4 regions of the Pseudomonas sp. S3_E10 genome follow, and region 4 is predicted to be linked to each of the others. Evidence: predicted binding sites of a transcription regulator. Region 4 holds the regulator's gene; each other region holds the start of a gene.

Region 1 (8,003 bases), 1.6 Mb from region 4:
CTTACGCGGCGGCGAACAATTGTTCGTTGATCAGTACGTTGGCGTCGCTCATGGACTTGCTGCGCACTTCATCACCGTAGGCCAGGCCTTCGGCACGCACGATTTCGATATCGGTGATGCCAAGGAAGCCGAACAGCAGTTTCAGGTAGCCCTCGTGGGCCGCACCGGTGGCTTGACCGGCATGCATGCCACCGGAGGTAGACACGATGATGACTTTTTTGTTGCCGCACAGGCCTTCCGGGCCGGCTTCGGTGTAGTGGAAGGTCTGGCCGGCCACGGCGATGCGGTCGATCCAGGCTTTGAGCTGAGTCGGGATGGTGAAGTTGTACATCGGCGCGCCCACCACGATGGCGTCGGCGGCAAGAAATTGCGCCAACGACGAGGCACTCAGCTCGGCTTCGTGCTTTTGCGCGGCATCGCGCAGCTCGGCGGCGGTGCCCAATGCACCCAGGGTGGCGCCGGAAAAGTGGTTGATAGCGTCGTCGGCCAGGTCGCGGTAAGTCACTTCCACACCCGGTTCGGCCGCCTGCCAGGCTTTGACAACGCCGGCGCTGAGCTGACGGGAAGCCGAGTTGTCGCCGAGGATGCTGGAATCGATGTGCAACAGTTTCATGGTAGGTCTCCGAATGGGATCGACGGTGGCGATCAGATGGTGGTGATACTACGTATGAAACCAATGTTCGATAAGCCGTCTGAAATGCGATAGTTTGTCCCACTGACAGGACAATAGGCTCCGCCATGCAAGACCTTAACGACCTCTACTATTTCGCCAAAGTTGTCGAAGCCGGCGGTTTCGCGGCCGCCGGTCGGCTGTTGGGCATTCCCAAGTCACGGCTGTCGCGGCGCATTGCCGAGCTGGAAGAACGCCTGGGCGCGCGCCTGCTGCAACGCACTACCCGGCAGTTGACCCTGACCGCCGTTGGCGAGCGCTACCTGCGTCACTGCCAGGCAATGCTGCTGGAAGCCGAGATGGCCGATGAGGCCGTGGCGAGTATGTCCAGCGAGCCGCGCGGGCGGTTGCGAGTCACTTGCCCGGTGGGCTTGGCACAAAACATGATGCCCGACGTGGTTGCCGGGTTCCTCGCCGCCCACCCCCAGGTGCAATTGGAAATGACCCTGGTCAATCGCCGTGTCGACCTGGTGGCCGAAGGCATCGACGTGGCCCTGCGCGTGCGCGAATTGGGCGACGAGGACCCGCTGTTGGTCACCAAGCGCCTGCGTCCGGCCCAGACCGTGCTGGTTGCCAGCCCCAACTTTCTAAACGGCCGCCAGGTCAGCACCCTCGATGACCTCAAGCACTTGCCGATACTTGGCGCATTGGAGGCCGACCGCATGGTGCACCAGCGTATGCTCGACCCTCGGGGCAACCCGCACGACCTGGTGATGGAAGCGCGGTTGGGCGTGGATGACTTCAACGTACGCAAGGCCAGCGCGATCATGGGCCTGGGCTTTACCGTGCTGCCGATGATGTATTGCGAGGAAGAGCTGGCCAGCGGTCGCTTGGTGCAACTGCTGCCCGAATGGTCGTTGCCCGGCGGCTGGCTACAGGCGGTGTACCCCCATCGACGTGGCGTACTGCCGGCCATTCGCGCTTGGATCGATTATCTGGAAGAAGGCTTTAAAAGCTGCGGAGACCGCCTGCTATGAAGATGACCGAAGAACACGTCGCCACGTTCTGCCTGAGCCTGCCCGGCGCGCGGGAGGACTACAAATGGGGTGGCGTGCGGGTGTTTTCAATTGCCGGCAACAAGATGTTCGCGTTACAGAACCTGCGCGGCGACTCGCTGGCGTTCAAGGTCGATAAAGCGTTGTTCCTGGGCCACGTGGACCGCCCCGGCATCCACCCCGCGCCGTACCTGGCGCGTGCGCAGTGGGTGATCATGAACACGCCCTACCCGCTCGGCGCCGAGGAGCTGCGCGGCTTGTTGCGGCGTTCCCACCAACTGGTGGTGAGCAAACTGCCCAAGCGCACGCAGATCGGCTTGCTGCTAGAGGACTGACAGCCAGCTGCCGCCCAGGAACAACTGGTCCAGCCAGAATACTTGATGCAGCAGCACGATCACCCAGAACAGCACCTGGTAAGACACTTTGCGCGTCTTGTGGCGCAACACCTGCTGGGCAATCAACGCGCCTGGCCAACCGCCTGCCAGTTCCACCGCATGCAGGATGTTTTCCGGGGTGCGCCAACTGTCGGTGCGCGCCTTGCGCTTATCGCTCCAGTACAGCAAAAACGCGACCACACTGACCAGACCGTAGGCCGCCAGCGGGATCACGGTTTCACCGCGCCGCCACACCCCTATCGAGCCCAGCAGCGGCGCCGCGCACAACAGCGCAAAGATCGCCGCCTTCAAGCGCGGATGCTGGATGCTCATGCCTTGGCCGCTGCCCAGTCGATCCAGCCGAACTGCCAGGTCGCCAGGATCAACAGGCCAAACCCGATGCGGTACCAGGCAAACGCCGCATAGCTATGGCTGGCGATGAACTTGAGCAGCCCCTTGACCGCGATCATCGCAAAGATGAACGAGGTCACAAAACCGATGGCGAACACCGGCAGGTCCGCCGGTTGGAACAGGTCGCGGTACTTATAGCCCGAGTACACCGCCGCACCGACCATGGTGGGCATGGCCAGGAAGAATGAGAACTCGGTGGCGGTCTTGCGCGACAGGCCGAACAACAGGCCGCCAATGATGGTGGAGCCGGAGCGGGACGTACCCGGGATCATCGCCAGGCACTGGGCGAAGCCGACCTTGAGTGCGTCTTTCCAGGTGATGTCGTCGACACTCTCGGCGTGCACCTCATGCTCGCGGCGCTCGGCCCACAACATGATGATGCCGCCCACCACCAGCGCCGTGGCCACGGTGATCGGGTTGAACAGGTAATGGTGGATCAGGTCGGCGAAAATCACGCCCAGCACCACGGCGGGCAAAAACGCGATCAACAGGTTGAGTGTGAAACGCTGGGCGTTGCGCTGGGTGGGCAAGCCGGTGACCACATCCAGAATCTTGCGACGGAACTCCCAGACCACCGCCAGGATGGCGCCGAGCTGGATGATGATATTGAACGCCATCGCGCGTTCGCCGCCGAAGTCGAGCAAATCGGCGACGATGATCTGGTGACCGGTGCTGGAAATCGGCAGGAACTCTGTAAGCCCCTCTACTACGCCAAGAATCAATGCCTGAATGGCGGTCCAAAAATCCATGCTTCCCCCAAAGGTCATGCGCGGTGGCATGCCTTATCAATCTTTTTTAATGGTTCACTGACCGAGCGCGCGAAAGGCCCGGCGTTGATGGCGATCAATGCCGGCCTGCAAAATTTCGTGAAAAATCAGACAGTACTCAGGTTTTGCGACTTCAGGCCGAAAGCCTATCAGACAAGGCGTAAAAGTCGATGCGACGCCCACAATTATAAAAAGCCCGGAGTGACAGGACGATGAACAGTTTGCGCAATATGTCGATCAGCCGCCGCCTTTGGCTGATCCTGATAGTCGCCGTGCTGATGCTGCTGGCCTTGGGTTTGCTGATGCTCAAGCAGATTCATGACGATCTTTACCAGGCCAAAAGCCAACAGACCCAGCACGTGGTCCAGACCGCCAGCGGGATACTGACGTTTTATCACAGCCTCGAAACCACCGGCGTGATGACCCGCGAAGCCGCGCAAAAACAAGCCCTGAGCGCAGTACGTGGGTTGCGTTATAGCCATGATGATTATTTCTGGATCAACGACCTCACGCCCGTGATGATCATGCACCCGACCAACCCCAAGCTCGACGGCCAGAACCTTTCGGCTATCCGCGATCCGGACGGCTTTGCGATCTTCAACGAGTTCGTCAGCCTGGCCAAGGCCAAGGGCGCCGGCATCGTCAACTACCGCTGGCCCAAGCCCGGCTCCGAAGCGCCGGTGGCCAAGACCTCGTATATCCAACTGTTTGAACCCTGGGGCTGGATCATCGGCTCCGGCGTATACGTGGACGATGTGCAAGCCGAGTTCAGCGCCCAAGTGTGGAAAGCCTCGTTCATTGTGCTGGGCATCGCGCTGCTGATGGGTTTGCTGGTGGCGTTGATTGCCCGCAGCATCGTGCAACCGTTGCAGGCCGCAGTGAACGCCATGGGCAATATTGCCAGCGGCGAAAGCGATCTGACCCGCAGCCTCGACACCCACGGCCGCGACGAAGTCACCCAACTGTCCCAGCACTTCAACAGCTTTACCGCGAAGCTGCGCCAGGTGGTGAGCCAGTTGCAGTCGTGCGCCAACGCCCTTGGGCAATCGTCCACGGAGATGGGCAATAACGCCAGCCAGGCCCATGACCGCAGCCAACAGCAGTCGCAGCAGATGGAACTGGTGGCCACCGCCATCAATGAAGTCACCTACGGCGTGCAGGACGTGGCCAAGAACGCCGAACATGCCGCCAGCGAAATGCGCGAAGCCGAAGCACAGGCCCAACAAGGCCAGGTCAATATCGACGGCAGCCTGCAGCAGATCGATCAGCTGTCCCATACCATCAGCCAGGCCGTTGAAGTGATCCGCACCCTGTCCAGCGAAAGCACACAGATCGGTGGCGTGCTGGAAGTGATCCGCTCCATCGCCGACCAAACCAACCTGCTGGCCCTGAACGCCGCCATCGAAGCGGCACGTGCCGGCGAGCAAGGTCGCGGGTTCGCCGTGGTGGCCGACGAAGTGCGCCTGCTTGCCCAGCGCACGCAAAAATCCACCGCCGAAATCCAGGTGATGATCGAGCGCCTGCAAGGCCACTCGGAAGCGGCGGTCAAGGTGATCAGCGACAGCCACAGCGCCTCGCAACTCACCATCGAGCAAGCAGGCCAGGCCGGCGCCAGCCTCACGGCCATCGGCCAGGCCCTGCGCAACCTCAACGGCCTGAACGCCTCGATTGCCAGCGCTACCCTGCAACAAGCGCACGTGGTGGAAGACATCAACCAGAACGTTACCGAGGCTGCGGGCTTGTCTCACAGCACGGCGATAGCCGCAGAGCAGTCGAGCCTGGCCAGTACCCAGTTGCGCGGTTTGAGCGACCAACTCGACGGCCTGCTCCGCCAATTCAAGGTCTGACGTACATATCAAGATGTGGGAGGGGGCTTGCTCCCACATTTGCCCTTCAGTGTTTTGAAGATTGCTTACCTCTGGTTACAATCACCACCCTCTCCCACTCCCCCAAGGATCCGCCATGTCCGGGCTTGAACTGATCGCCGCCGCCCTGGGGGTGATCGCTGTCTGGCTGACGGTCAAGCAAAACCCGTGGTGCTGGCCCATCGGCCTGGTGATGGTGCTGCTCTATACCTGGGTGTTCTACGACGTGAAACTCTATTCCGACATGCTGCTGCAAGTGGTCTATGCGGCGCTGCAGGTGTATGGCTGGTGGCAATGGACCCGCGCCGGCGAAGTCAAGCACGGCCGCCAGGTCACCCGGCTGGGAGTGCCTGCGGTGATGGCCAGCCTGGCCGTGGGCGCAGTGGGCAGCCTGTTGCTAGGCGCCGCCATGGCCCACTGGACCGACGCCGCGCAACCGTGGCTCGACGCCGCCCTCACCGGCTTCAGCCTGGTCGCGCAAATGTGGATGGCGCAAAAGCGCGTGCAATGCTGGCCGTTGTGGATTGCGGTGGATGTGATCTTCGTCGGGCTGTTCCTCTATAAAGGCCTCTATCTCACCGCCGCGCTCTATGCGCTGTTCACTGTGATCGCCGTGCAAGGCTGGCGTGAATGGCGCGCCGACCCGGCGTTGCAGCCATGAAGGTAGTGGTGCTGGCCGGCCCCGAATCCAGCGGTAAAAGTTGGTTGGCGGCGCAGCTGCACGCGCATTTCGGCGGCTTGATGGTCGGCGAATATGTGCGGCATTTCATCGATGTTCATCAACGCGACACCTGCCTGGCGGATATTCCCGCTATCGCCCACGGCCAACTGGCCTGGGAAGACGCCGCGCGCGCAGCAAAGCCCAGGCTGCTGATCCTCGACACTCACCTGCTCACCAACAAGCTCTGGAGCCAGACCTTGTTCGGCGATTACCCCGCCTGGCTCGATGACGAGTTGCTGGCGCGCCACTACGACCTGCACTTGCTGCTCTCGCCCGAAGATGTCGAATGGACCGCCGACGGCCAACGCTGCCAACCGGAGCTGGCGGACCGCCGCGCGTTTTTCCAGGCCAGCCTGCACTGGATGCAGCAGCATCGCCAGCCCGTAGTGGTGATTCGCGGGGATTGGGCCGCGCGGCGCGCCCAGGCGTTCGCCGCCGTGACGCAGTTGCTCGCCACGCCCTCACCCGCCTGACGGCAGGCCGGATGCTGATCGGCGCGGGCATCAGCGCTTTTTACGCGTGCCCAGTTGAATCCAGGTCGGCGCATGGTCACTGGCGTGGGGCTCGTTACGCACCCAGGCGTCCACGCCCGCGTCTTTCAAGTACGGCTTGAGTGCCGGGTTGAGCAGCAGATGGTCGATGCGCAGGCCGGAATTTTTTTGCCAGTGCTGACGGAAATAATCCCAGAACGTATACACACGCTCCTCGGGATACAGGTGCCGCAGGGCGTCGGTCCAGCCTTGGTCGAGCAGCCGCCGGTAACAGGCGCGGCTCTCGGGTTGCAGCAAGGCATCCTTGAGCCAGGAGCGCGGGTTGTAGATGTCCAGGTCAGTGGGCACCACATTGAAATCCCCCGCCAACAGCACGGGATGCTTGCTGGCTTGCAGCGCGCCCGCGTAGTCGATCAAGCGCTCGAACCAGGCCAGTTTGTAGTCGAATTTCGGCCCCGGTTGCGGGTTGCCGTTGGGCAAATACAGGCAGCCAACCAACACGCCGTGCACGGCTGCCTCGATATAGCGGCTTTGGTTGTCGTCGTCATCGCCGGGCAAACCACGTCGGCTTTCCAGCGGCTGGGCGTCCCGCGCCAGGATCGCCACACCGTTCCACGCCGCCTGGCCCAGGCAAATCGCACCGTAGCCGGCGCTTTCGAAGTCGGTGTAGGGGAACAGGCTTTGCGGTGCCTTGAGTTCTTGCAGGCAGACGATGTCGGGCTGCTCGCGCGCCAGCCATTGCAGCAGGTTGGGCAGGCGCGCCCGCAGACCATTGATGTTGAAGGTGGCAATTTTAAGCGCTTTCATGGAACGGGCTCCTTCCAGGGCTCTTTGGGTAGAGCCTGGAAGGTGGGTCGATGTTCCGTCTTAGTAACCCAGCGACAGCCCGGTATTGCGACGCGGGTCATTCGCGCCGTAGAAGCGGTTGTTACCCACCGGTTTGCCCCCCAGGGATGGCGCGCCTACCAGGATCGCCGCCAAGTGGTTGGCATCCTGCGGGCCCGCGAACTGATGGCCCCAGCTTTCGAGGATCTTTTGCGTGTCCGGGCTGACCGCGAAGGTCTCCAGATTGGTGGTTTGCGGCATCCACTGTTGGTGGAAACGCGGCGCGTCGACCGCTTCCTGGATGTTCATCTTGTAGTCAATGACATTCAGGATCGTCAGCAAGGTCGCCGTGATGATACGGCTGCCGCCCGGCGTGCCCACGACCATCACGGCCTTGCCATCCTTGGTAACGATGGTCGGGCTCATCGACGACAGCGGCGCCTTGCCTGGGGCGATGGCGTTGGCTTCACCCTGCACCAGGCCATACATGTTCGGCACGCCGACCTTGACGGTAAAGTCGTCCATTTCATCGTTGAGGATCACGCCGGTCTTGCTCGCCATCACGCCCGCGCCGAACCAGTCGTTCAAGGTGTACGTGACGGAAACCGCGTTACCCCACTTGTCGACGATGGAGTAATGGGTGGTGTTGTTGCCTTCATGGGGCGACACGCCCGGCTTGATCGCCTGGGAGTCACCGGCCTTTTGCGGCTCAATCGCGTCGCGCAGCTTGGTCGCATAGTTTTTGTCGAGCAGATGCTCGATCGGGTTCTTCACAAAGTCCGGGTCGCCGAGGTAGCTGTTGCGGTCCACGTAGGCGTGGCGCATCGCTTCGATCTGGTAGTGCAGGCCCTGGGCCGAGTGATAGCCCAGGTCGGCCATCGGGT
Region 2 (8,003 bases), 1.9 Mb from region 4:
CCCAGACCGTCAGCTAAGGTCCCAAAGTTATGGTTAAGTGGGAAACGATGTGGGAAGGCTTAGACAGCTAGGAGGTTGGCTTAGAAGCAGCCACCCTTTAAAGAAAGCGTAATAGCTCACTAGTCGAGTCGGCCTGCGCGGAAGATGTAACGGGGCTCAAACCATACACCGAAGCTACGGGTATCACGTAAGTGATGCGGTAGAGGAGCGTTCTGTAAGCCTGTGAAGGTGAGTTGAGAAGCTTGCTGGAGGTATCAGAAGTGCGAATGCTGACATGAGTAACGACAATGGGTGTGAAAAACACCCACGCCGAAAGACCAAGGTTTCCTGCGCAACGTTAATCGACGCAGGGTTAGTCGGTCCCTAAGGCGAGGCTGAAAAGCGTAGTCGATGGAAAACAGGTTAATATTCCTGTACTTCTGGTTATTGCGATGGAGGGACGGAGAAGGCTAGGCCAGCTTGGCGTTGGTTGTCCAAGTTTAAGGTGGTAGGCTGGAATCTTAGGTAAATCCGGGATTCTAAGGCCGAGAGCTGATGACGAGCTAACTTTTAGTTAGCGAAGTGGTTGATGCCATGCTTCCAAGAAAAGCTTCTAAGCTTCAGGTAACCAGGAACCGTACCCCAAACCGACACAGGTGGTTGGGTAGAGAATACCAAGGCGCTTGAGAGAACTCGGGTGAAGGAACTAGGCAAAATGGCACCGTAACTTCGGGAGAAGGTGCGCCGGTGAGGGTGAAGGACTTGCTCCGTAAGCTCATGCCGGTCGAAGATACCAGGCCGCTGCGACTGTTTATTAAAAACACAGCACTCTGCAAACACGAAAGTGGACGTATAGGGTGTGACGCCTGCCCGGTGCCGGAAGGTTAATTGATGGGGTTAGCTAACGCGAAGCTCTTGATCGAAGCCCCGGTAAACGGCGGCCGTAACTATAACGGTCCTAAGGTAGCGAAATTCCTTGTCGGGTAAGTTCCGACCTGCACGAATGGCGTAACGATGGCGGCGCTGTCTCCACCCGAGACTCAGTGAAATTGAAATCGCTGTGAAGATGCAGTGTATCCGCGGCTAGACGGAAAGACCCCGTGAACCTTTACTATAGCTTTGCACTGGACTTTGAATTTGCTTGTGTAGGATAGGTGGGAGGCTTTGAAGCGTGGACGCCAGTCTGCGTGGAGCCAACCTTGAAATACCACCCTGGCAACTTTGAGGTTCTAACTCAGGTCCGTTATCCGGATCGAGGACAGTGTATGGTGGGTAGTTTGACTGGGGCGGTCTCCTCCTAAAGAGTAACGGAGGAGTACGAAGGTGCGCTCAGACCGGTCGGAAATCGGTCGTAGAGTATAAAGGCAAAAGCGCGCTTGACTGCGAGACAGACACGTCGAGCAGGTACGAAAGTAGGTCTTAGTGATCCGGTGGTTCTGTATGGAAGGGCCATCGCTCAACGGATAAAAGGTACTCCGGGGATAACAGGCTGATACCGCCCAAGAGTTCATATCGACGGCGGTGTTTGGCACCTCGATGTCGGCTCATCACATCCTGGGGCTGAAGCCGGTCCCAAGGGTATGGCTGTTCGCCATTTAAAGTGGTACGCGAGCTGGGTTTAGAACGTCGTGAGACAGTTCGGTCCCTATCTGCCGTGGACGTTTGAGATTTGAGAGGGGCTGCTCCTAGTACGAGAGGACCGGAGTGGACGAACCTCTGGTGTTCCGGTTGTCACGCCAGTGGCATTGCCGGGTAGCTATGTTCGGAATAGATAACCGCTGAAAGCATCTAAGCGGGAAACTAGCCTCAAGATGAGATCTCACTGGAACCTTGAGTTCCCTGAAGGGCCGTCGAAGACTACGACGTTGATAGGTTGGGTGTGTAAGCGCTGTGAGGCGTTGAGCTAACCAATACTAATTGCCCGTGAGGCTTGACCATATAACACCCAAGCAATTTGACTACTCGAAAGAGCATCAGATTGCGGTGTGTGAAGACGAAACGAACCGAAAGTTTGTAACTCACAAAACACCGACTGCTGTCACATACCCGATTTGCTGAAGCGAGGCCATCTGGTCACGAGTCAGTACCCGAATTTCTTGACGACCATAGAGCATTGGAACCACCTGATCCCATCCCGAACTCAGCAGTGAAACGATGCATCGCCGATGGTAGTGTGGGGTTTCCCCATGTGAGAGTAGGTCATCGTCAAGATTAAATTCCAAAACCCCTGTTTGCTAACGCAGACAGGGGTTTTGTTTATGTAGAAGTCCATGAATTTCATCGGCACGTTGATACTGCGACGGGCCGGTACACAGAATTTCTTGACGACCATAGAGCATTGGAACCACCTGATCCCATCCCGAACTCAGTAGTGAAACGATGCATCGCCGATGGTAGTGTGGGGTTTCCCCATGTGAGAGTAGGTCATCGTCAAGATTAAATTCCGAAACCCCTGTCTGCTAACGCAGACAGGGGTTTTGTCGTTTAGAGGGATGCAATCCCGCCACGTTGTCCTCAAGTGAAAAACACACAACAGCGCTAACGCCTACCGCCTATCTCTTTCCTGGGTTAAAAATCAGATTTCTCCCATAAGTCCCTAAGTTTTGCTCCGACTTGGCCGAAAGCTTGATGAGCCATGCGTGCACCGAAATGGAGCGGGTGAACACTCCGCTTACCGTTTTATGGAATTTCCACTCGGCACGCTTATCCCCCTTTGGCAAAAGAAGTCGATGAAATGAATCTTAAGTTCAGTCATAAAATCTTGTTGGCCGCGTCAGGCGTAGTGGTTTTAGCCTTCGCGTTGTTCACCCTTTACAACGACTACCTGCAGCGCAGCACCATCAAGCAGAACCTGGAATCGTCCATCGAACAATCCGGGGAGCTCACCGCCAGCAGTGTGCAGAACTGGCTCAGTGGTCGAATACTGGTACTCGAAAGCCTGACGCAAAACGTAGCTCACCAAGGCAGTGCAGCGGACTTGCCTGGGCTAGTCGACCAACCAGCGTTCACCTCGAACTTCCAGTTCACCTATGTGGGTCAAACCAATGGTGTGTTTACCCAGCGCCCGGATGCAAAAATGCCCGACGGCTACGACCCCCGTCAGCGCCCCTGGTACAAACAAGCCGTGGCGGCTGATAAACCTATGCTCACGCCGCCTTATATGGCTGCAGTAGGCGGGCAGATCGTCACCATCGCCATGCCGGTGAAAAAGAACGGCGAGCTGCTGGGTGTAGTGGGCGGAGACCTCAGCTTGCAAACCCTGGTGAAAATCATCAACTCGGTGGATTTCGGCGGCATCGGGCATGCGTTCCTGGTCAGCGGCGACGGCCAAGTCATCGTCAGCCCGGACGAGGACCAAGTGATGAAAAACCTCAAGGACATCTATCCCGGCACCCGCTTACGCATCGAGAAGGTCAATCAGGAGGTTGTGCTCAAGGGCCAGGATCGTATTTTGTCCTTCACTCCGATCAGCGGCTTGCCAGGGGCAGATTGGTATATCGGTCTGTCGATCGATAAAGACAAAGCCTACGCACCGTTGGGTAAATTCCGCACGTCGGCATTGATCGCTATGCTCATCGCCGTGGTCGCGATTGCTGTGCTCTTGAGCCTGCTGATTCAGGTCTTGTTGCGGCCCTTGACCACTATGGGGGTTGCGATGCAAGACATCGCTCAAGGTGAAGGTGATCTGACCCGCCGCCTCGCTGTTACCAGCAAAGATGAGTTTGGCGAAGTCGGCAGTGCGTTTAACCGGTTTGTGGAACGTATCCACGCTTCGATTTCCGAAGTGTCTTCCGCAACACGCCAGGTGCACGACCTGTCCCAGCGAGTGATGGCATCCTCCAACGCGTCAATCATCGGTTCCGATGAGCAAAGTGCGCGTACCAACAGTGTGGCCGCAGCAATCAACGAACTGGGTGCCGCCACTCAGGAAATCGCGCGCAACGCGGCTGATGCGTCACAGCACGCCAGCGGTGCCAGCGAGCAAGCCGACGACGGTCGCAAAGTGGTGGAGCAAACCATCCTGGCGATGTCTGAACTGTCGCAAAAAATCAGTTTGTCCTGCACTCAGATCGAAACACTGAACGCCAGCACCGATAATATCGGCCACATCCTTGATGTGATCAAAGGCATCTCCCAGCAAACCAACTTGTTGGCACTGAATGCCGCGATTGAAGCTGCGCGTGCCGGCGAGGCGGGACGTGGGTTTGCGGTGGTGGCCGATGAAGTGCGCAACTTGGCTCACCGTACTCAGGAATCGGCTGAAGAGATTCATAAAATGATCACTTCGCTGCAAGTGGGTTCGCGCGAGGCGGTGACCACCATGAACGCCAGCCAAACGTCCAGTGAGCAAAGCGTCGGGGTGGCCAACCAGGCCGGCGAACGCCTGGTCAGCGTCACGCAGCGGATCGTTGAGATCGACGGTATGAACCAATCCGTCGCAGCGGCCACCGAGGAGCAGACGGCCGTGGTGGAAACCCTCAATGTGGATATCAACCAGATCAACCTGCTTAACCAGCAGGGCGTGGCCAACCTCAACGAAACCTTGAAGGATTGCGATGCGCTGTCGCAACAGGCTAATCGGCTGAAGCAACTGGTCGACAGCTTCAAAATCTGAGCCGTTGAGCGTGTGAGTAGGAGCGTGCAGTGTTCGCTCCTACTGCGGGCCCAACAAGCGGCTGACGTTGTCCAGTGCGCTTTCAGCGAAAGCCTGTACAAATTGTTCAAATCCCACCTGTGCAGCGTCCTCCGGTTCGGCAATGAGGGTCCACGTTACCCTGGAGCACTGTGTCTCCAGTGCGTCCACGTTGATTGCTGCCCACAATCTAGCCACGCCCAGAGTGTTGTAGAGGGTGGTCCAAGTCATATACATGGCGTGCTCATCCCGGCTATTGAGCTGTTCCACCACCTGGTTGCCATCTCGGAAAAACTTCGTGCGTAAAGCACCCACACCGGTACCGGTCATTTCGATGTGTGACAGAGCGGGGATGAATACATCAAAACCTGAAAACGTCCCCACCATGTTCCACACACGCCTGGCCTGGCAGTCGATCACCCGCGAGGCCACTATCGGCCGTCCCGTTGGATTGCGGATTAACGTATCCGGTTGCAGCCGTTTCATAATGTTGTCCTGACGCAATTCATAGAAAACCGATGGCCTTGAGGTAATTGCAACCTCTGCTCAATAGCGCGGGGGTTTTATCGGGATACTGCTCACCCATTTGCTCAACGCCACGCTGTGCGTTCTCGTGAAGGATCATCCCGGTATCGCCGATGTCTTCATCCAAGCGATCAAGATAAAAACCGAGTACGCCAAACAGCGCGTTGTCCTGGTCCACCGTCTGTAGCGCCTTCTGCCATTGCGTGATGCTTACCCGCTCAAACATATGACCGGCTCGGCTGAACGCATCCAGATAATTCTCCCAGCTCAACGGCTGCGGGTTATGCAGGTTGAACACGCTTCTATCGGCTTGAAAACGACTGCCGTGGAACGCAATGAAGCGCGCCAGAAAGTCCACTGGCATCAGGTCGAAATTCAAATCCAGCCGCGGAAGCAGGCCTAGTTGCAGCGAGCCCTTGAGCATCAGCATCAGGCGATTTTTTTGCGGCCGGCAAACCCCATTGCGGCTGTTGAAGCTGATGTTTCCGAGGCGATGGATATTGACCCAGGCCCCGTTTTCAACCGCGCGCCCCAGCAGTCGCTCCGCCACCCATTTGGAGAGGTTGTAGCCATTCTTGATATACAGCGGCAATGTGGCCGCCGCAGGGGCTTCAAGGATACGTCCCACCGTGTCGATACTGCTGGAGGCGGACAGCGTCGAGACAAAATTGAATACTTTCTTGCAGCGCGTCTCGCATAGACGCAAGCATTCGAATACGGGCTCGACGTTGTTCCTGGCTAGCGAGGCGTAGTCCATGACGTGGTTGACCTGCGCCGCGTTATGCACCAGCACACCGAAGCCTTCGACGAGAGAGTCATAGACGTCGCGGGCCAAACCCAGTCGAGGCTGGCTGATGTCGGCGGCGAATACCTGTACTCGGCTCAGGTCCATATGGTCCAAGCGGTAATCGCGCAGCGCCTGGGTAAACCTCATCATCGCGCACTGCCCCGGTCGTTCACGCACCAAGCACGCCACCTCAATGGCGCCACCGGCCAACAGGGCTTCGACGATGTGTATACCGACGAAACTGTTGGCGCCTGTGACTATAACTTTGCGCGGATCGCCCCAGGCACCCTCGGGCAACGAGTTGATCATCCACGGCCGTTGGGCATCCCGGATCGCCTGGCCGGAAGAGGCGTCGGGGCGCTCCCCGTCTTGCATCAGCGCTGCCAGCGTACGAACCGTCGGGACTTCAATGAACTGGCTCAGCGCAAAACCACGGCCAAATTGCTCGCGAACACGCAACAACAACATCGACAGCAAAATCGAATGGCCGCCGAGGTCGAAGAAGCTGTCATCAATACCCACGTTTTCGGCGGGCAACCCCAACAGCTCGCCCCACAGGCCGCTCAGCTGTGCTTGCAGCGCGGTGCGCGCAAGGCAGGGGGTCGCCTGCAAAATGGGCTGTGGTGGTAGCGTCAACAGCGCCCTGCGATCAACCTTGCCGTGGTGAGTGTGCGGTATGTCTGGCAGTTCAACCCAGAAGCCAGGTTGCATGTAGTCCGGTAGCCACTGCTGTGCATGCGTGCGCAACGCGGCGACCGTAGCACCTGGTTCGGGCTGGGCGAAAAAGGCGTGGATCCTGCGGTCAGGGTCGATCACCACCGCCAGCCCGCGATACAACCGGCTGTTGCGCAGGCATTGTTCAATTTCCTGGGGTTCGACCCGAAACCCACGGATTTTTACCTGATCATCGCGCCGCCCGCCCAACACGATACCCTCGGCGGTCCACTGCGCAAGGTCGCCACTGCGAAAGGCCTGCACGGCCTGGCCCCCCGGCAGCAGCAGCTCGACAAACCGGCTGGCGGTCTCCTGCGGCGCATTCACATACCCCAGGCTTACCCCAGGCCCAACGATATAAAGCTCGCCGGTTACCGCTTCATCTACGGGTTGCAACTGGTCATCCAGAATCAGCACCCGGCTGTTGGCGATGGGGGTGCCGATGTTGCGATTGTCGTCGTTGGCGACCAATGTCCGGTGCGTGATCAGCACCGTGGTTTCGGTGGGGCCATAGAGGTTGTGGAGCTGACACTGCCCCGCCAGGCGCTCGATCACATGGGGTTCGCAGGCATCGCCGCCAGTGAGCAGATGCGTCACACCCAGAGGACGGTCCAGCGGTAGGAGGTTGAGCAGCGCGGGCGGCAGAAACGCATGGCTGACGCGCTGCCGGCGAAGCAATTCCACCAGTAACCGGGGGTCGTGCCGTTGCTGTTCGCTGGGGATGATCAACGCGGCGCCGGCGATTAAGGTGGGAAAGATATCGATGAGCGATGAGTCGAAACTCAAGGGCGAAAACTGCAACACCCGACTGCGTTCATCCAGTGCCATACAGGTCCTGAACCAGGCCGTGAAATGCGCCAGGTTGCCTTGGCTCAGTTGCACACCCTTGGGCTGGCCCGTGGTTCCCGATGTGTAGAGCAGCATGCACGGCGCGTCCGGGCAGGCGTGATTGGATGTCGGCGCACAGAGGGTTTCGGTGGTGTCGCCAGGGTCGACGGCACTGACATCCAACGCCAGGAAACGTCCCCGCAACGGATGCTTGCCGGTGTCCAGCAGCACCTGAGCCCCGGCGAGCATCGTCTGATGACGTTGAGGAGGCTGGTCAGGGGCGAGCGGCAAGTACACCGCGCCACAGCCAAGTACCGCGAGAATGCTGGCGTACAGCTCGACGGATTTTGCCAGGCATACACCGATCACTGGCGGCGCCTCGAGCGCCTCCAGTAACGGGCGCAAGCGTTGCTGGATTGCCATGGCCTGCACGTGCAGCTGGCGATAGGTCACCTCACTCCCGGCGATGCACAGTGCCGGCCGATTGGCGAAAGCGAAAAGGCTGGCCTGTATTCGTTCGAACACCGGCACCTGGGC
Region 3 (8,003 bases), 630 kb from region 4:
GGTTGAGTATGCCGCGGTGGCCGCCGTCCCACAGCGGGCTGAGCAGGCCCAGTTCAACGCCCTGGTGCACGGTGGGGCTGGCGTTGGATTCGGCGATGATTGCATTGCTGGTTGGGGTCTGGGGCTGGGTTTCCACGCTGAGCAGTTCGTGACGTACTTCGGAGCGGTACAGCGCCAGGTCCCATTGGCCAGGCCATGCCTCTCCTCGCCCGCCGATTTCCAGGGTGGTGGCGGTCTGGTTTTTCAAACTGACACCTTCTCGCGCCAACCCCGTGGCCGCACCGCCGGCGAAGTATTTGTTGGAACCCCAGATCATCGACCACGCATGCGGCGGCTCGACCGAGCGGCTCACGTTGCCGTACACCTGCAATTGCGGGTTGACGTCATACCGCAGGCCGATGCGCGGCGCGTAGTCCCAATCATGCTGGCTGAGCGGCGCCTGGCCTTGAGGGTACGTGACCTGGGTTTCGCGGCGGGTGTAGATCGCGGCCAGGCCGGTGGTCAGCCAGAGGTCCGGCACCAGTTCCAGCTCGTTGCCGATGTGCAGCACGGTGTCGGAGCCCAGGTAGCTGTAGTCGCGGGTCTTGGTGCCGGGGGCGTAGTACTTTTTGGGATCAGTAGAAGGTACGCGCACATATTCCGACGCGCCATTGTTGGGCATCGCCTGGGTGGTGCGCAGGCCAACGGTGGTTTTGCTGTCGTGGCCGAACAACATGTCCTGGCGGATGTAATTGAGGGTGCCGCTGAGGTCGGTGTAGGCGACTTTAAGGCGGTTGGTGCCTTCGCGCAGGTCCATCGGGTAATCGTGATAGGCCAGGCCGACTTCAAGGCGCGAGTTGTCGTCCAGTTGCAGGGTGGTTTTATTGGCGATCCAGGTCGATCCCGGTTGCAGGCGCTTGGAGTCACGGCTGGCGTTAAGGCTGTTGGCTGCGCGCGGGTCGTGGCTGATCTGGCTGCGGGTGAGTTTGCCGGGGGTGTCGTTGGTCGTCTCGCGGTAACGGAAATAGAAGCGGGTTTCCAGATTCGGATTGAAGCGGTAGCCGAAGTTGGCGGCCACGCCCTTGCCGGTGGCGGCGCTCTGGTGCTGATAACCGTCGGATTCCGAGTCGGTCAGGCTGATGTAGTAATCGGCATCCCCCAGTACCTGGCCCGAGCTGATTTCGCGTTGGGCGTAACCACGGCTGCCGGCCTCATAGCGCACTTGCAGCTTGGGCGCGTCGTAACCCGTGCGGGTCACGTAGTTGACCGCGCCGCCCAGGGCCAGCGCGCCCTGATCAAAACCGTTGGCGCCACGCAGCACTTCGACGCGGCTCTGCCACAGTGGGTCCTTGAGTTCGTAGGGTGTGCCGCCAGGCCCGGTCAGGGGCAGGCCGTCGAACATCTCATAGAGCCCGGAAGCATGCGCGCCGGGGCTGCGGTTCAGGCCCGAACCGCGAATGGACAACTTCACCCCTTCGTTATTCGCCGCCTTGGCGTACACCCCGGGCTGGTACTTGAACACATCTTCGTTGGTGCTCACCCGCCCCTGCTGCACGCTGCTCATGTCGATGTAATTGGTGGCGCCGGGCACGTTCTTCAGCTGCGCCTGGGCCACTTCGCCGGCACTGGCCTCGGCCGTGGTGACTTCGAGCGGCGCCAGTTGCACGTCTTCGGCATGCACCAGCGAACTTAAGGTCAGGGCGGCAAACAGCAACGGAGGTTGGCGCAACAGCATGGGCAGGTCCTTGGGAGTCGGGGGCATGAAGGGCCTGGCCCACCACGCGAACAGTGATGGGAAGCCAACGCGGCCCACCAAGTCACGCTTTGTTAACGGACCCGCTTCTTTCTACACCAACGCCAAGCTGCTTTTTTATTAAGTCCTACATCGAGTCCGCGCATGCACACTCAATATCTGACGAAATAAACAGTGCCCCTACTGTGAAGCCCCCCTTTAGCAAACAAACGATCTAACCCAGCACGTTATTGCAGTTCATTGGCAAAGCGCCCGACCGCGCTCACCACCTGTTTGGCGCCCCCCTGGATCTCGGTGATCACCGCGCCGGCCTGGTTGGCCAGGGTCAAGCCTTGCTCTGCCTGCTCGCGGCTGCTGAACATCTCGGTAATAGCTTCGTCGGCGAGACGCTGGTTTTGCTGGACCACGCTGACAATCTCTTCGGTTGCCGTACTGGTTCGGCTAGCCAACTGCCTGACCTCATCGGCCACGACCGCAAAGCCCCGCCCCTGTTCACCGGCGCGGGCGGCCTCGATGGCCGCATTGAGCGCCAACAGGTTGGTCTGGGCGGCGATACCCCCGATGGTCTGCACAATCGCGCTGATCAGCAATGACTGCTTACCCAGTGCTTCGATGCTGCCGGTAGCCGATTGCATCTGCACGGCAATGTTTTGCATGGTTTGTACCGTGTTCTGTACAACGGCCGCGCCGCGCTCGGCCGTGACATCGGTTTGCAGCGACACTTCGTAAGCCACCCCGGCCGCGGCCTTGACCTCGGACTCGCGCAACACCTGGCCGGTGACCACACTGGCAAACTTCACCACTTTGCACAGATTGCCTTCTGCGTCGTGCACCGGGTTGTAAGTGGCTTCGAGCCATACATCGTTACCGCGGCTGTCCACCCGCTTGAAGCGGCTGGCGACAAACTCTCCACGATTGAGGGTCTGCCAGAAATCAACGTAGCCGCTCGATGCCGCCTCTTGCGGGCTGCAGAACATGCTGTGTTTTTTGCCGACAATCTGATCCAGGCTATACCCCATGGCGTCGAGGAACTGAGTATTGGCGGTGACCACCGTCCCATCCAGTTTGAACTGGATAACGGCAGTCGAGCGGATCAACGCGTTGATGAACGCCTCGTTTTCCTTGGATTGCTCAATGGCACGGCTCACATCGGCACCGTAGCCCTGGATATGCGACAGCCGACCGTCACGCCCTTTGATCGGGCACCAGGTCAGGTTGAGCCAGGCCAGGCTGGCATCGCTGCGCAAATAGCGGTAGTCGTCAGTCACCGGTTCAAAGCGCTCAACCGCTGCGTGAAAATTGCGAAAGCAGGGCAAGTCCTTGACGTAAGGGGGAACGACTTCACCCAGCAAGCGACCTTGCAAGTGCTCTGGGGGATAACCAAGCACCCGCGCGAATGCGTCATTGACCGCCGTAATGCGGTACTCCGCATCCAGGGCGATGGAAAGCCTGCCACGGTCAAATTGCGCAACGAGCTGTCGCAAATGAAAAAGCTCGTCGTCCTGGTCCTGTAAATTTTTCTTCAAGAGGCGATTGAACATGGTGGCGTCCCTGCTGTGGTCATCACTGCATCGGCCATGTGGCCGGCAAGCTGAGCATAGACGACGAACAGTCACGCCGGCGCCACTGACCCCAAGCAAGTGATTGACCTAACCGGGCAGCTCCAGCCCCTGCATCAGCTCATGCGCCTCCGAGCCCGCGGGAAACCGGAAACCATACATCTCATCTGCCGCGAGTATCTGCCCAAGTGCCTCAAGCAACTGCGGCTCGCTTGGCGAGGCGCGCAGCAGCTTGTGTGCAGGCAATAACAATTCGGCAGCAACGCCTTCGGCACTGGCGGTCTCGATTACCGCGAAGAGAATAAAGCGCAGGCGTATTTCGCGATCCGTAGGCCACACCGTTTTTTGCTTACTCAAGGGTAGGGCCTCATTTTTCAGAAAAGTCCGAGGCTATTGCCGACGCCGGGGCGATTCAAGCAAGGGAAGGCAAGATAGGCCACTTCCTACAGAGGAAAACGAAACGCTGTACCTGTACGGATAGCTGTGCTGCCGCTTTGCGTTGCCAATAGCGCTCACTGCACCGGAAGGAAATTCATCAGCAACAGACTTTGCGCATAATTGAGACCAATGCGCCGGTAGCGCTCGTCAAGCATCTGCGTCAACAGGTCGAGCCGCGCGACAATCTTGCCGAACTCCACCGCAAAACTGAGGTTACTGCCCTCCTCCGATATCTCGTTGGAAAACAACAGCAGCACCCCATTGGCATCCTGACGCTTGCTGAGCAACCACGTGGCCTTCTCGATATTGCGCGCGGCGTTGCTGACGAATTGCGGGTTGATCGAGTCGGTCATATAGAACTCGGTGCGCCCACCGTGGGCGGTCACCAGCATGCTGCCGATCGCGTAGATAAACGCCCCGACCCGATCGCCCTGGAATTCCGGGCTCAAGGAATAGCTCAAGGCCACCAGGTCGCGACGTTCACCCAAGGCTGGCAGCGGCCGGCGCTGCTCGATCGCCTGGCGAATTTCCCGCTCGGCACTCGCCGCATCCGGGTAACCCGACTGCCGCCATTGGCTGGGGTTACGCAGGTAAAGCTTGCTCATCAGCACGTACAGGCTTTGCAGGTTGTCGCGCATGCCCAGCGTGGCCATGCGATCGACACTGGTTTGAAAGAACTCGTCGGGCTTGCCATTGGTGAACTGCTTGGCAATATCGCGGCCTTGTTGCTGAGTGCAGCCGGTAGCAAAAAACACTAATGCAGCGGCCAGGAGCAACAGCTGGCGCCTGGCGCGAACTCGGAAAAAAGGAAACGTGCGATCCATCGGCACCCGATCTTGTTCTTCTGCCCACGCGGGAAATCGGTGGGGCTGGGACAGAAATAGAGCGGATAAATCTAAAAAAGTGCGAAAGACAGCAGCAGATAGTTGTAAGAGGTGCCTGCCAGAGCGCCGCGTGACGAATTCGTTTCAGCGCCTATACTTCAGTTGCGTGCGTTGTTGGCGAGCCAGGATGGCATTTTCACTTTTACGTGGCCTTGCGGGTGGTTCGCAGCGCCCGCGGCACTATCAGCAGCCGCTGTAAATGAGGTGACGGCAATGAAACATCCAATTCGAGCACAAATGTTTGTCCAGGTGATTTGCCTGCTTTCGGTGGCTCAGCTTTTTTGCTGATCCGGAGGGGAAACTGCCTTTGAAAGGGCTGCGGGCGTGGCGGGGCCCGTCTTCATTTGTCCAGGTTCAGCAGTTCCTGCATACGTTCGCCTATCATTCCTCGCAACCATGCGGCATGAAACTCGATGTCTGCCAGAGAAGTCCCGTCACCCATTTGATATCCCAACACCTTGCCCTTGGGGCCCTTATACGTCACGTAAAAATGGCCATCGTGGTCAAACAGGGCGACCGCGTAGGGGCGGATGGAAAGAATGTGGTCGAAAGGCACACGCACTTCCATGGGTTTGCGGCCACGACGCGTGACCGTGAGGGTGAGCAGTTGCTGGTTTTCGTCGAACGTGAACGCCTGCACTTGAGGCTCAGACGTCACCCACGCAAACATCGCGGCAATGAACACTGCAGCACCCAGCATGAGCAGCATGAACGACGACTCGCTGAGCTTCGATCCAGCGCTGGGGGGCTCACCGTGTATATCGCCCATCCCCACAAGCAACATCGCCAACCCATAGCCCGGTAAAAGCAAAAGCAGCCCTAGGAAGAATCCAAAAACTGCGTAGCCATTGCCGCCAATGATCGGGATACTCGGGCCGTAATGCCAAACAGGTGGGTGGGTAGCAACGGTTTCGGTGCTTGGCGCGGCTAAAGGCGTTGCGACAAGACGAGGTGGGCGTTGACGATCCATCTGACGGGCTCCGGGGTTTGCAGCGCAGACAGTACCACTGATGGATCGCGGGTATCGGCAGCCGTTGATGATTTACGCTTGAGGGGCGGCCTTGGCGACTGTGGCTCTTTCACATTCTTTTCACAGCCGGGCGCTTATGGTCATTTCCAGCTCCTAGTGAACATCCCTTTAAGCCCGCTCCCCCCCATCGCGGGCTTTTCTTTGTCCGCGATTTTCTATGGCATCAGGCCAATACCTATTCCCAGCTGTGTCAGGCTCAAGGCGCACCGTTTGCACTGACAGCATTGAGCCGGGACGATGATATCTAAGCGTTGAGCGGCAAAGTGATGGCCAATTGGCACTTTTTCAACCGCCGCCTGTCAATCGCACATCACGGCCGAAGTAGTACGTCATCATGCACAGCTGGAAGAAAATCTCGCTGACCGAAGATCTGCAGCGGAGCCTGCCGGGGCATCAGGTCGATTGCATCCTGATCAACGGCTGGAACGCTACCGTCTTCGTCCGACAGCTCGAACATGACTCAATGTTTTGCACGACGGGAATCAACCTGGCCCAACTGACAGACAATTCAAGCATTCAGAAGCTTGCTGACGAATTGGTTTTCGAGATTGATATGTCCAAGGGAGGGAGAGTTGGGTAGCGTTCCCTTTACCTGAGTTGCGCGCGTGTTTTGGACACGAGAAACGCAAAAGCCCCGCTTTCGTTGGGCTTTCGTTTGAATCTTGGCGGGGAGCCAGGGAACGCTATTAACAGTCCCACTTAGCGGATAGTGATGTCCCTACCGAAGTATTGCTCGGCGTCATACTTTCCGATCACTTGCTCCAAGGTCTCGTGGTTATTGTCCATTACCAATTTGTGTGAGATTGCGCTGAGCGCAATTAAGATATCCTTACATTCAATACGTGCTTGCATGACTGAACTTGAGGCGGTTGTGAGAACTTGAGAAAGCAATTCATGATTCTTTTCAATCAGGCACACAATAAAATTGTATGTTACCTTATAGCACAAATCCATATCTTCGATTTCTTTCGGCCTAACAACCTTTTCTAAAAAATCCTTTTCTTTACCCGCAGGGACAAATTCTTGAACCCAATAAAAATAGGATTCATCGAAGATAATGGATTTGATGGCGTTTAATATTTTTCCATTGGTAGCTATTTTATTAAATATAACGGCTGCGAACTCATCAGACACGTCAATCAATTCATCGCCGTATTCATTATTAAGCAAGGTGATCATTGCGTGAAGCTCTTTGAGCAGGGATACATTGCCAGAGCCCATTTCATTATATGCTTCGCCAACCTCATCAATATTACGTTTGAATACGCCAATATATTTATCACCCTCTTTAATAGCATCAAGGAGAGGAATCAAGCTGTAGCGTCTAACCTGTATCAGCTCATAAAACTGGCCCAGCTCTTCACGAATATCTTGCAAGCGCTCCACCGACGCTGCTAAAAAATTACTGTCATCTCTTATCGCTTTATTCAAGCGAGTGAAGTCCAATACATCGTTAGACCAGAGCACGCGCAGGTCGATACTTTTTTCAAAGGCTTGTGTCTTGCTAACCAGTATCGAATACTTATCTTCTATTTCAAAAAGCACATCTTGAACTTTTTGAAGACCTGTTGATCTTGCGTGCTGATTGATTCCACGAATCTTTTCAGCTTCGGCTTGTTTCTTTTGACGAACACTCCAAGTAATTGCCGCACCTACAATTGTCAAGCTTGTCGCCATATCAAAGCCAAGCTGGATATTACTGAACCATGTGCTCATTTCATTCCCTTAAATATCATTTTTCTAGCCGTACACGTCGTAACAACTGATTTAAAATCAATTTTCACGCCGTAGAAACAGTGTTGACATGCTTTTTTGGATCGTACCCTGGCTCCGCCTGGGCACACCTCCGGTAAGTCGCTACGTCATGTATCACGTAGATCAACCGCAATCAACTGCGCGCCCCCCTTGAATCGGCCTACTACTCACCAGAAACCCTACGAGAGTGAATCGACAGAAGCCCGCCTGATGCCGTGATCAGTCCTGACCAAGCTTAAAGAAGACGCAAAAAACAGATTCAATCGCTCCGCCTTTTTGTAGATGCCGGATGGCTGCTTCCCTCCGTCGAGTACTTCGAGAATGGGTCCGCTCATTGCGAAGTTGTCCAATGTAAGCCTGGCCGGTTCTGTGCCGACAGTCAGAAAGTGGATCTACTGTTTCAGCAGCATCAGCCAAGCGCAGATTTCAGCGATCTAACAGGCGATAGAGCGCTTGAGCATGGGATGTCGCGAACCCGAGTCGTGGCTCGATACGACGTTCCTTGATGGCACATGCGAGCTGCAGGTGCGTCCAACCCCTTAGAGGCTCCAGTCGCGTCTCCCCCACCAAAGCGTACTGTTCCAAAGTCGAGGCCTTTCCCATAA
Region 4 (8,003 bases):
GATGCAACCAGCCAGCGCTTGAGGTAGAACAGGGGCAGCGCCTTGTCGCGCACGATCACCACTTCCTGGCCGTCCACCACGTTGGTGCGCGACAGGTCGAGGTGGAAGATCTCGTTGACGTTGACCAGCGGGAAGGCGAACGCCTGGTTGCCCAGCATCACCATCAGGGTCGGCATGATCGCCAGGGTCAACGGCACCTTGATCACGATCTTCGAGCCCTGGCCCTTGGTCGAGTAGATATTGATCGAGCCATTGAGCTGGCTGATCTTGGTCTTCACCACGTCCATGCCGACGCCACGGCCCGACACATCGGAAATCTCGGTCTTGGTCGAGAAGCCAGGGGCGAAGATAAGGTTGTAGCACTCGGTGTCGGTCAGGCGGTCGGCGGCGTCCTTGTCCATCACGCCACGCTTGACCGCGATATTGCGCAGGATGGTCGGGTCCATGCCCTTGCCGTCATCGGTGATCGACAGCAGGATGTGGTCGCCTTCCTGCTCCGCCGCCAGGATGACTTTGCCGCCACGGGACTTGCCCGAGGCTTCGCGTTCTTCCGGGGTTTCGACGCCGTGGTCGACCGCGTTGCGCACCAAGTGAACCAGCGGGTCGGCCAGGGCCTCGACAAGGTTTTTGTCGAGGTCGGTTTCTTCACCCACCAGTTCCAGGTTGATCTCTTTCTTCAGTTGGCGCGCCAAGTCACGCACCAGGCGCGGGAAGCGGCCGAAGACTTTCTTGATCGGCTGCATCCGCGTTTTCATCACGGCGGTTTGCAGGTCGGCGGTCACCACGTCGAGGTTCGACACGGCCTTTTGCATGGCTTCATCGCCACTGCTCAGGCCCAGGCGCACCAGGCGGTTACGTACCAGCACCAGCTCGCCGACCATGTTCATGATGTCGTCCAGCCGCGCGGTGTCCACGCGCACGGTGGTTTCGGCTTCACTGGCGGGTTTGTCCGCAGGCGGCGCCGCGGCGGCGGCACGCGCTGGGGCCGCAGCCGGCGCCGCCGCTGGGGCAGGTGCCGGTTTGGCGGCTGGAGCGGCTGGAGCGGCTGGAGCGGCAGCTTTGGCGGGTGCAGCCGCTTTGGCGGCAACCGGTGCTGCCGTAGCGGCGGCAGGTGCAACCTCGCTGAACTTGCCCTTGCCGTGCAAATCGTCAAGCAGGGCTTCGAATTCGTTATCCGTGATCAGGCCATCAGCGGCAGGCTGCGCAGGGGCGGCAGGCGCAGCGGCGGTGGCGGCGACTGCCGGCAAGGCATCGGCCGCAAAGGTGCCTTTGCCGTGCAGTTGGTCGAGCAACGCTTCGAATTCGTCGTCGGTGATGTCGGTGCTGACCGGCCCGCCCGCTGCGGCAGGTGCAGGAGCGGCAGCGGCAGGCGCCACCGCATCAGCGGCGAACTGGCCTTTGCCATGCAGCTGGTCGAGCAGCGATTCGAATTCTGCGTCGGTAATGTCTTCGCTGGTCGGCGCCGCTGCCGGGGCTTCGGCGGCCGGTGCTTCGGCTTCGGCCTTGACGGCACTGAGGGAGTTGAGCAGTTGTTCGAACTCAGTGTCCGTGACATCCGCTTCAGGCTCCGCCACAGGCTCCGGCGCCGCTTCAACCACCGGCGCGCAAGTGTCCGCAGGCTCTGCATAGCGCGCCAGGGCCGCCAACAGTTCCGGCGTGGCCGCCGTGATCGGGGCACGTTCACGCACTTGGCTGAACATGCCGTTGACCGCATCCAGTGCTTCGAGAATCACGTCCATCAACTCCGAATCAACGTGACGCTCACCCTTGCGCAGGATGTCGAACACGTTCTCGGCGATGTGGCAGCACTCCACCAGCTCATGGAGCTGGAGGAAGCCGGCGCCCCCTTTTACAGTGTGAAAACCGCGAAAAATTGCATTGAGCAGGTTCGCATCATCCGGGCGGCTTTCCAGCTCGACCAGTTGCTCGGACAGTTGCTCTAAAATTTCGCCGGCCTCTACAAGGAAATCCTGAAGGATCTCTTCATCGGCGCCGAAGCTCATGTGGGTGCTCCTTAGAAGCCTAAACTGGATAACAGGTCATCTACGTCATCCTGACCTGACACAACGTCTTCACGTTTATCGGCATGAATCTGCGGACCTTCACCCTTGGCGAGATGTTTTTGTGGATCTTTTTCCGAGAGGATCGCTTCGCGGTCATGTTCAATGCCGGCAAAACGGTCAACCTGGCCTGCCATAAGCACCAATTTGAGCAAGTTGCTTTCCACTTCGGTGACCAACTGGGTCACACGCTTGATCACCTGACCGGTGAGGTCCTGGTAATCCTGGGCCAGCAAAATATCGTTGAGGTTGCTGGAAACCGTGCGGTTTTCCTGCTCGCTGCGCGACAAGAAGCCTTCAACCCGACGTGCCAGCTCACGAAACTCCTCAGCCCCGACTTCCCGGCGCATGAAGCGGCCCCAATCGGCGCTCAGGGCCTGGGCTTCAGTGGCCATGCCGTTGACCAGGGGCGTGGCGTTCTCCACCAGGTCCATGGTGCGGTTGGCCGCCGCCTCAGTCAGCCTGACCACATAGGACAGGCGTTCGGTGGCATCGGTGATCTGTGAGATTTCTTCGGCCTGGGGCATGTGCGGGTCAATCTGGAAATTGACAATCGCACTGTGCAGCTCGCGTGTGAGCTTGCCCACTTCCTGATACAGGCCGCGGTCACGGGTCTGGTTGAGCTCATGGATCAACTGCACCGCGTCGCCGAACTGGCCTTTTTCAAGGCTGTCGACCAACTGGTGAGCATGTTTTTTCAGGGTCGACTCAAAGTCTCCCTGTGACGTTTCGTTATGCTCCATAGCTCCCCCGCGATGGCATCAGCCGTGGATGCGTTCGAAGATTTTTTCGATCTTCTCTTTCAAGGCCAGTGCAGTGAATGGCTTGACCACGTAACCGTTAACACCCGCCTGGGCAGCTTCGATGATCTGCTCACGCTTGGCTTCGGCGGTGACCATCAGCACGGGAAGGCTGCGCAGCTTTTCGTCGGCCCGCACATGACGCAGCAAGTCGATACCGGTCATGCCCGGCATGTTCCAGTCGGTTACCAGAAAGTCGATGCTCCCGCTGTTGAGGATCGGAATCGCCGTAAGGCCATCATCCGCCTCGACCGTGTTTGTGAACCCAAGGTCACGCAACAGGTTTTTTATGATCCGCCGCATCGTTGAGAAGTCATCAACGATGAGGATTTTCATGTTCTTGTCCAATTCGACCTCCAAGCAGTCTTAAACGCGCCCAGCACCTGGACGCGTCATTTCAATCAACAGGCATTACACAAAAAGGACTGCCGGGGGCACCACGGGCCGAACCCGCGAAGATCCATCACCTTCGCGGTATCGCTTTGCAGTGTCCCCACACTGCCTGTCAGCGCGCTCGCCACTCTCCCAAACGCCCCCGCAAGCGAGCGGCGCACTGGCTGTGTAACTGGCTGACTCGCGATTCGCTGACCCCCAGGACCTCACCGATTTCCTTGAGGTTCAGCTCTTCGTCGTAGTACAGCGCCAATACCAGTCGCTCACGCTCAGGCAAATTGGCAATCGCGTCCGCCAACGCACCCTGAAAGCGTTCATCTTCCAGGTCTCGCGCCGGCTCCATATGAGTACTCGCGCCGTCCTCGTGCAGCCCTTCGTGTTCACCGTCCTGCAACAGGTCGTCGAAACTGAACAGGCGGCTGCCCAAGGTGTCGTTCAAAATCCCGTAATAATCGTCGAGACTCAATTGGAGTTCGGCCGCAACTTCGTGATCTTTAGCGTCGCGACCGGTTTTTGCTTCAATTGCGCGAATTGCGTCACTGACCATGCGCGTATTGCGGTGTACCGAACGAGGCGCCCAATCACCCTTGCGCACTTCATCGAGCATGGCGCCCCGGATACGGATACCCGCATACGTCTCGAAACTCGCGCCTTTGGTGGCATCGTATTTGGTTGACACTTCGAGCAGGCCAATCATGCCGGCCTGGATCAGGTCTTCGACCTGGACGCTGGCGGGCAGGCGTGCCAGCAGGTGATAGGCGATGCGCTTGACCAGCGGCGCATAACGCTCGATCAACTCGCCCTGACTGTCACGGGCGGACTTCTTGTAGGCGTTATAGCCGTTCGCTGTCATAGCACGGGTCCTGCGCTCGTCTGATGTACCAATCGCTCGACGAAAAACTCCAGATGCCCCCGTGGGTTGGCGGGCAACGGCCAAGTATCGACCTTTTGGGCAATAGCCTTGAACGCCAATGCGCATTTGGAACGAGGGAACGCTTCGTAGACCGCACGCTGCTTTTGCACAGCCTTGCGCACACACTCGTCGTAGGGAACTGCACCGACGTATTGTAAGGCGACATCGAGGAAGCGATCCGTGACCTTGGTCAACTTGGCGAACAGGTTGCGCCCTTCCTGCGGGCTCTGGGCCATGTTGGCCAGTACGCGGAAGCGGTTCATGCCGTAGTCACGGTTAAGTAATTTGATCAGGGCGTAGGCGTCGGTGATCGAGGTGGGTTCATCGCAGACCACCAGCAACACTTCCTGCGCCGCGCGCACGAAGCTGACCACGGATTCGCCGATCCCGGCGGCGGTGTCGATCACCAGCACGTCGAGGTTGTCGCCGATATCGCTGAATGCCTGGATAAGGCCGGCATGCTGCGCCGGGCTCAGGTGCACCATGCTCTGGGTGCCGGAGGCGGCCGGCACGATGCGGATCCCGCCAGGGCCTTGAAGCAGCACATCGCGCAGCTCACAGCGCCCCTCGATCACATCGGCAAGCGTGTGTTTGGGCGTCAACCCCAGCAGAACGTCGACGTTCGCCAGTCCCAGGTCAGCATCCAGCAGCATGACGCGACGGCCAAGTTCTGCCAGGGCCAGGGACAAATTCACTGACACGTTAGTTTTTCCGACGCCACCTTTGCCGCCGGTCACCGCGATCACCTGTACGGGATGCATGCTGCCCATTTTATTTCTTTACCTTGTCTTGCTTAGACGCAGGCTACATGGCTTGGCCGCGTGAATCGCTTGCAGACCATCGATGTAGATACTTTTCACGGTGTTCATCTGACTCAACCGACCCGTTTTGCCGGGTTGTGATAGAGATCGGCGAACATGTCGGCCATCGCTTCCTCGCTAGGCTCGTCTTGCATTTGTACGCTGACGGCGCGGCTGACCAACTGATGACGGCGCGGCAGATGCAGATCATCCGGGATCCGCGGCCCATCGGTCAGGTAAGCCACCGGCAGTTCGTGGCTGATAGCCAGGCTCAGCACTTCACCCAGGCTGGCGGTTTCATCCAGTTTAGTCAGGATGCAACCGGCCAGCCCGCAGCGTTTGTAGCTGTGATACGCAGCGGTAAGAACCTGTTTCTGGCTGGTGGTTGCAAGCACCAGGTAATTTTTTGACTTGATGCCACGCCCGGCCAGGCTTTCGAGCTGCATACGCAACGCCGGGTCGCTGGCTTGCAGGCCGGCGGTGTCGATCAGCACCACGCGCTTGCGCAGCAGCGGGTCGAGGGCATTGGCCAGGGATTGACCGGGGTCGACATGGGTAACCGGCACATTGAGGATGCGGCCCAGGGTCTTGAGCTGTTCCTGGGCGCCGATACGGTAGCTGTCCATGCTCACCAGCGCGATATTCTGGGCGCCGTACTTAAGCACATAACGGGCGGCAAGCTTGGCCAGCGTGGTGGTCTTGCCCATGCCGGCCGGGCCGACCATGGCGATCACTCCGCCCTCTTCCAAGGGTTCGATCTGTGGCGTGGTGATCATCCGCGCCAAGTGGGCCAGCAACATGCGCCAGGCCTGGCGAGGCTCTTCGATTTCGTGGGTCAGCGCCAACAGGTCGCGGGACAACGGGCCGGACAGGCCGATGCGTTGCAGGCGACGCCACAAGTTGGCCTGTTGCGGTTTGCTGCCTTGCAGTTGGGTCCAGGCCAGCGAGCCGAGCTGCACTTCGAGCAACTCGCGCAGGCCATTGAGTTCAAAGCGCATCGAGTCGAACGCGCGCTGGTCGACTGCGGCGGCCGGGGCGGGCGCGGCAGGACGCGGCGGTTCGATGAAAGTGGGCTCGACCAACGGCTCGGCAGCCGTCAGCGGCAGGCCGGCGAACAACTGGCGATTGGTGGTGGCATCGCTGTCGCCGCGCATGCTCAGTTCGGCCTGGGCCGAGACGATGCGCGAGGCAGTCTTGCGCAGCTCGTCTTCAAGCTCCATGTTCGGCACGCGCGGCGCCAGGGCCTGGGGGGTGTAATCCAGGGCAGCCGTCAGCTCGACACCGCCGGCAATACGACGGTTACCGATAATCGCGGCGTCGGCGCCCAGCTCATCACGGACCAGTTTCATGGCCTGACGCATATCGGCGGCGAAAAAACGCTTCACTTGCATAACCCACTACCCTCAGCCGTTGGGCCCTACTGTCGCGACGATAGTCACTTGCTTGTTGTCAGGAATTTCCTGATAAGCCAAAACGTGCAAATTCGGTACTGCCAGGCGCCCGAACCGCGACAACATTGCCCGGACCGGGCCTGCCACCAGCAGAATCACCGGTTGGCCCTGCATTTCCTGGCGCTGCGCGGCGTCGATCAACGAACGCTGCAGTTTTTCAGCCATGCTTGGCTCCAACAGAACGCCCTCTTCCTGGCCTTGTCCTGCCTTCTGAATACTATTGAGCAATATTTGTTCCAACCTTGGTTCCAAGGTGATCACAGGCAGCTCAGAGTCAAGCCCTACAATGCTTTGCACGATTGCACGCGACAATCCGACACGCACCGCCGCCACCAGCGCGGCGGTATCTTGACTCTTGGCGGCATTGTTGGCGATGGCCTCGGCAATGCTGCGAATGTCGCGCACCGGCACCTGTTCGGCCAGCAGCGCCTGCAGCACTTTGAGCAGTTGCGACAGCGACAGCACGCCCGGCACCAGCTCTTCGGCGAGTTTTGGCGAGGCCTTGCCCAGCAAACCCATCAATTGCTGGACTTCTTCGTGACCGATCAACTCGTGGGAGTGCTTGTACAAAATCTGGTTGAGGTGGGTGGCGACCACGGTGCTGGCGTCCACCACGGTATAGCCCAGGGACTGCGCCTGGCTGCGCTGGCTGATTTCGATCCATACCGCCTCCAGGCCAAAAGCCGGATCTTTGGCGGTAATGCCGTTGAGGCTGCCGAACACCTGGCCGGGGTTGATCGCCAGCTCGCGGTCCGGGTAAATCTCGGCTTCGGCCAGGATCACCCCCATAAGCGTCAGGCGGTAGGCACTGGGCGCCAGGTCGAGGTTGTCGCGGATGTGCACGGTGGGCATCAAAAAGCCCAGGTCCTGGGACAACTTCTTGCGCACCCCCTTGATCCGCGCGAGCAATTGGCCGCCCTGGTTGCGGTCCACCAGCGGAATCAGGCGGTAGCCGACTTCCAGGCCGATCATGTCGATGGGCGTCACGTCGTCCCAGCCCAACTCCTTGGTTTCCTGGGCACGGGCCGGGGATGGCAGCAGCTCCTGCTGGCGCGCGACCTCCTGCAGCGCCTGCACTTTGACTGCGTTTTGCTTTTTCCAAAACAGGTAGGCACCGCCGCCGGCCAATGCGGCCATGGTCAGGAACGACACATGAGGCATGCCCGGCACGATACCCATGATCGCCATAATGCCCGCCGCCACGGCCAGGGCCTTGGGCGAGGCGAACATCTGCCGGCTGATCTGCTTGCCCATGTCTTCGGAGCCCGACGCACGGGTCACCATGATTGCAGCGGCTGTTGATAACAACAGTGATGGCAATTGCGCCACTAAACCGTCACCGATGGTCAGCAAGGCGTAGACCTTGCCCGCGTCGCCGAAGGTCATACCGTGCTGGAAGATACCCACGGCAATGCCGCCGATCAGGTTGATGAACAGAATCAGCAGGCCGGCGATGGCGTCACCGCGCACGAATTTGCTGGCGCCGTCCATGGAGCCGTAGAACTCGGCTTCCTGGGCCACTTCCAGGCGGCGCGATTTGGCCTGGTTCTGGTCGATCAGGCCGGCGTTGAGGTCGGCGTCGATGG

The links. The regulator FliA, encoded in region 4, starts transcription of late flagellar genes. The targets are predictions, from matches to a motif close to CTAAAGTTTNNNNNNNNNNNGCCGNTAA.
Region 1: the regulator FliA is predicted to act here: its motif matches at 3,335-3,362, upstream of AB4N98_RS00140 (methyl-accepting chemotaxis protein).
Region 2: the regulator FliA is predicted to act here: its motif matches at 2,576-2,603, upstream of AB4N98_RS11940 (methyl-accepting chemotaxis protein).
Region 3: the regulator FliA is predicted to act here: its motif matches at 3,301-3,328, upstream of AB4N98_RS23615 (methyl-accepting chemotaxis protein).

The regions. Positions count from the first base shown of each region.
Region 1 covers NZ_CP162743.1:27,826-35,828, forward strand. The annotation lists gene AB4N98_RS00115 (FMN-dependent NADH-azoreductase) at 2-613, opposite strand; gene AB4N98_RS00120 (LysR substrate-binding domain-containing protein) at 739-1,647, shown strand; gene AB4N98_RS00125 (MmcQ/YjbR family DNA-binding protein) at 1,644-2,000, shown strand; gene AB4N98_RS00130 (DUF1294 domain-containing protein) at 1,989-2,372, opposite strand; gene AB4N98_RS00135 (undecaprenyl-diphosphate phosphatase) at 2,369-3,199, opposite strand; gene AB4N98_RS00140 (methyl-accepting chemotaxis protein) at 3,430-5,064, shown strand; gene pnuC (nicotinamide riboside transporter PnuC) at 5,180-5,743, shown strand; gene AB4N98_RS00150 (AAA family ATPase) at 5,740-6,276, shown strand; gene xth (exodeoxyribonuclease III) at 6,307-7,101, opposite strand; gene ggt (gamma-glutamyltransferase) at 7,162-8,003, opposite strand, start outside.
Region 2 covers NZ_CP162743.1:2,652,528-2,660,530, reverse strand. The annotation lists rRNA gene AB4N98_RS11955 (23S ribosomal RNA) at 1-1,917, shown strand, start outside; rRNA gene rrf (5S ribosomal RNA) at 2,075-2,190, shown strand; rRNA gene rrf (5S ribosomal RNA) at 2,300-2,415, shown strand; gene AB4N98_RS11940 (methyl-accepting chemotaxis protein) at 2,714-4,594, shown strand; gene AB4N98_RS11935 (SRPBCC family protein) at 4,634-5,098, opposite strand; gene AB4N98_RS11930 (amino acid adenylation domain-containing protein) at 5,118-8,003, opposite strand, start outside.
Region 3 covers NZ_CP162743.1:5,136,765-5,144,767, reverse strand. The annotation lists gene AB4N98_RS23620 (TonB-dependent receptor family protein) at 1-1,714, opposite strand, end outside; gene AB4N98_RS23615 (methyl-accepting chemotaxis protein) at 1,960-3,273, opposite strand; gene AB4N98_RS23610 (hypothetical protein) at 3,382-3,648, opposite strand; gene AB4N98_RS23605 (hypothetical protein) at 3,804-4,553, opposite strand; gene AB4N98_RS23600 (hypothetical protein) at 4,954-5,583, opposite strand; gene AB4N98_RS23595 (hypothetical protein) at 5,978-6,223, shown strand; gene AB4N98_RS23590 (hypothetical protein) at 6,343-7,359, opposite strand.
Region 4 covers NZ_CP162743.1:4,505,203-4,513,205, reverse strand. The annotation lists gene AB4N98_RS20740 (chemotaxis protein CheA) at 1-2,003, opposite strand, end outside; gene AB4N98_RS20735 (protein phosphatase CheZ) at 2,015-2,803, opposite strand; gene AB4N98_RS20730 (chemotaxis response regulator CheY) at 2,822-3,196, opposite strand; gene fliA (RNA polymerase sigma factor FliA) at 3,366-4,106, opposite strand; gene fleN (flagellar synthesis regulator FleN) at 4,103-4,936, opposite strand; gene flhF (flagellar biosynthesis protein FlhF) at 5,041-6,357, opposite strand; gene flhA (flagellar biosynthesis protein FlhA) at 6,370-8,003, opposite strand, start outside.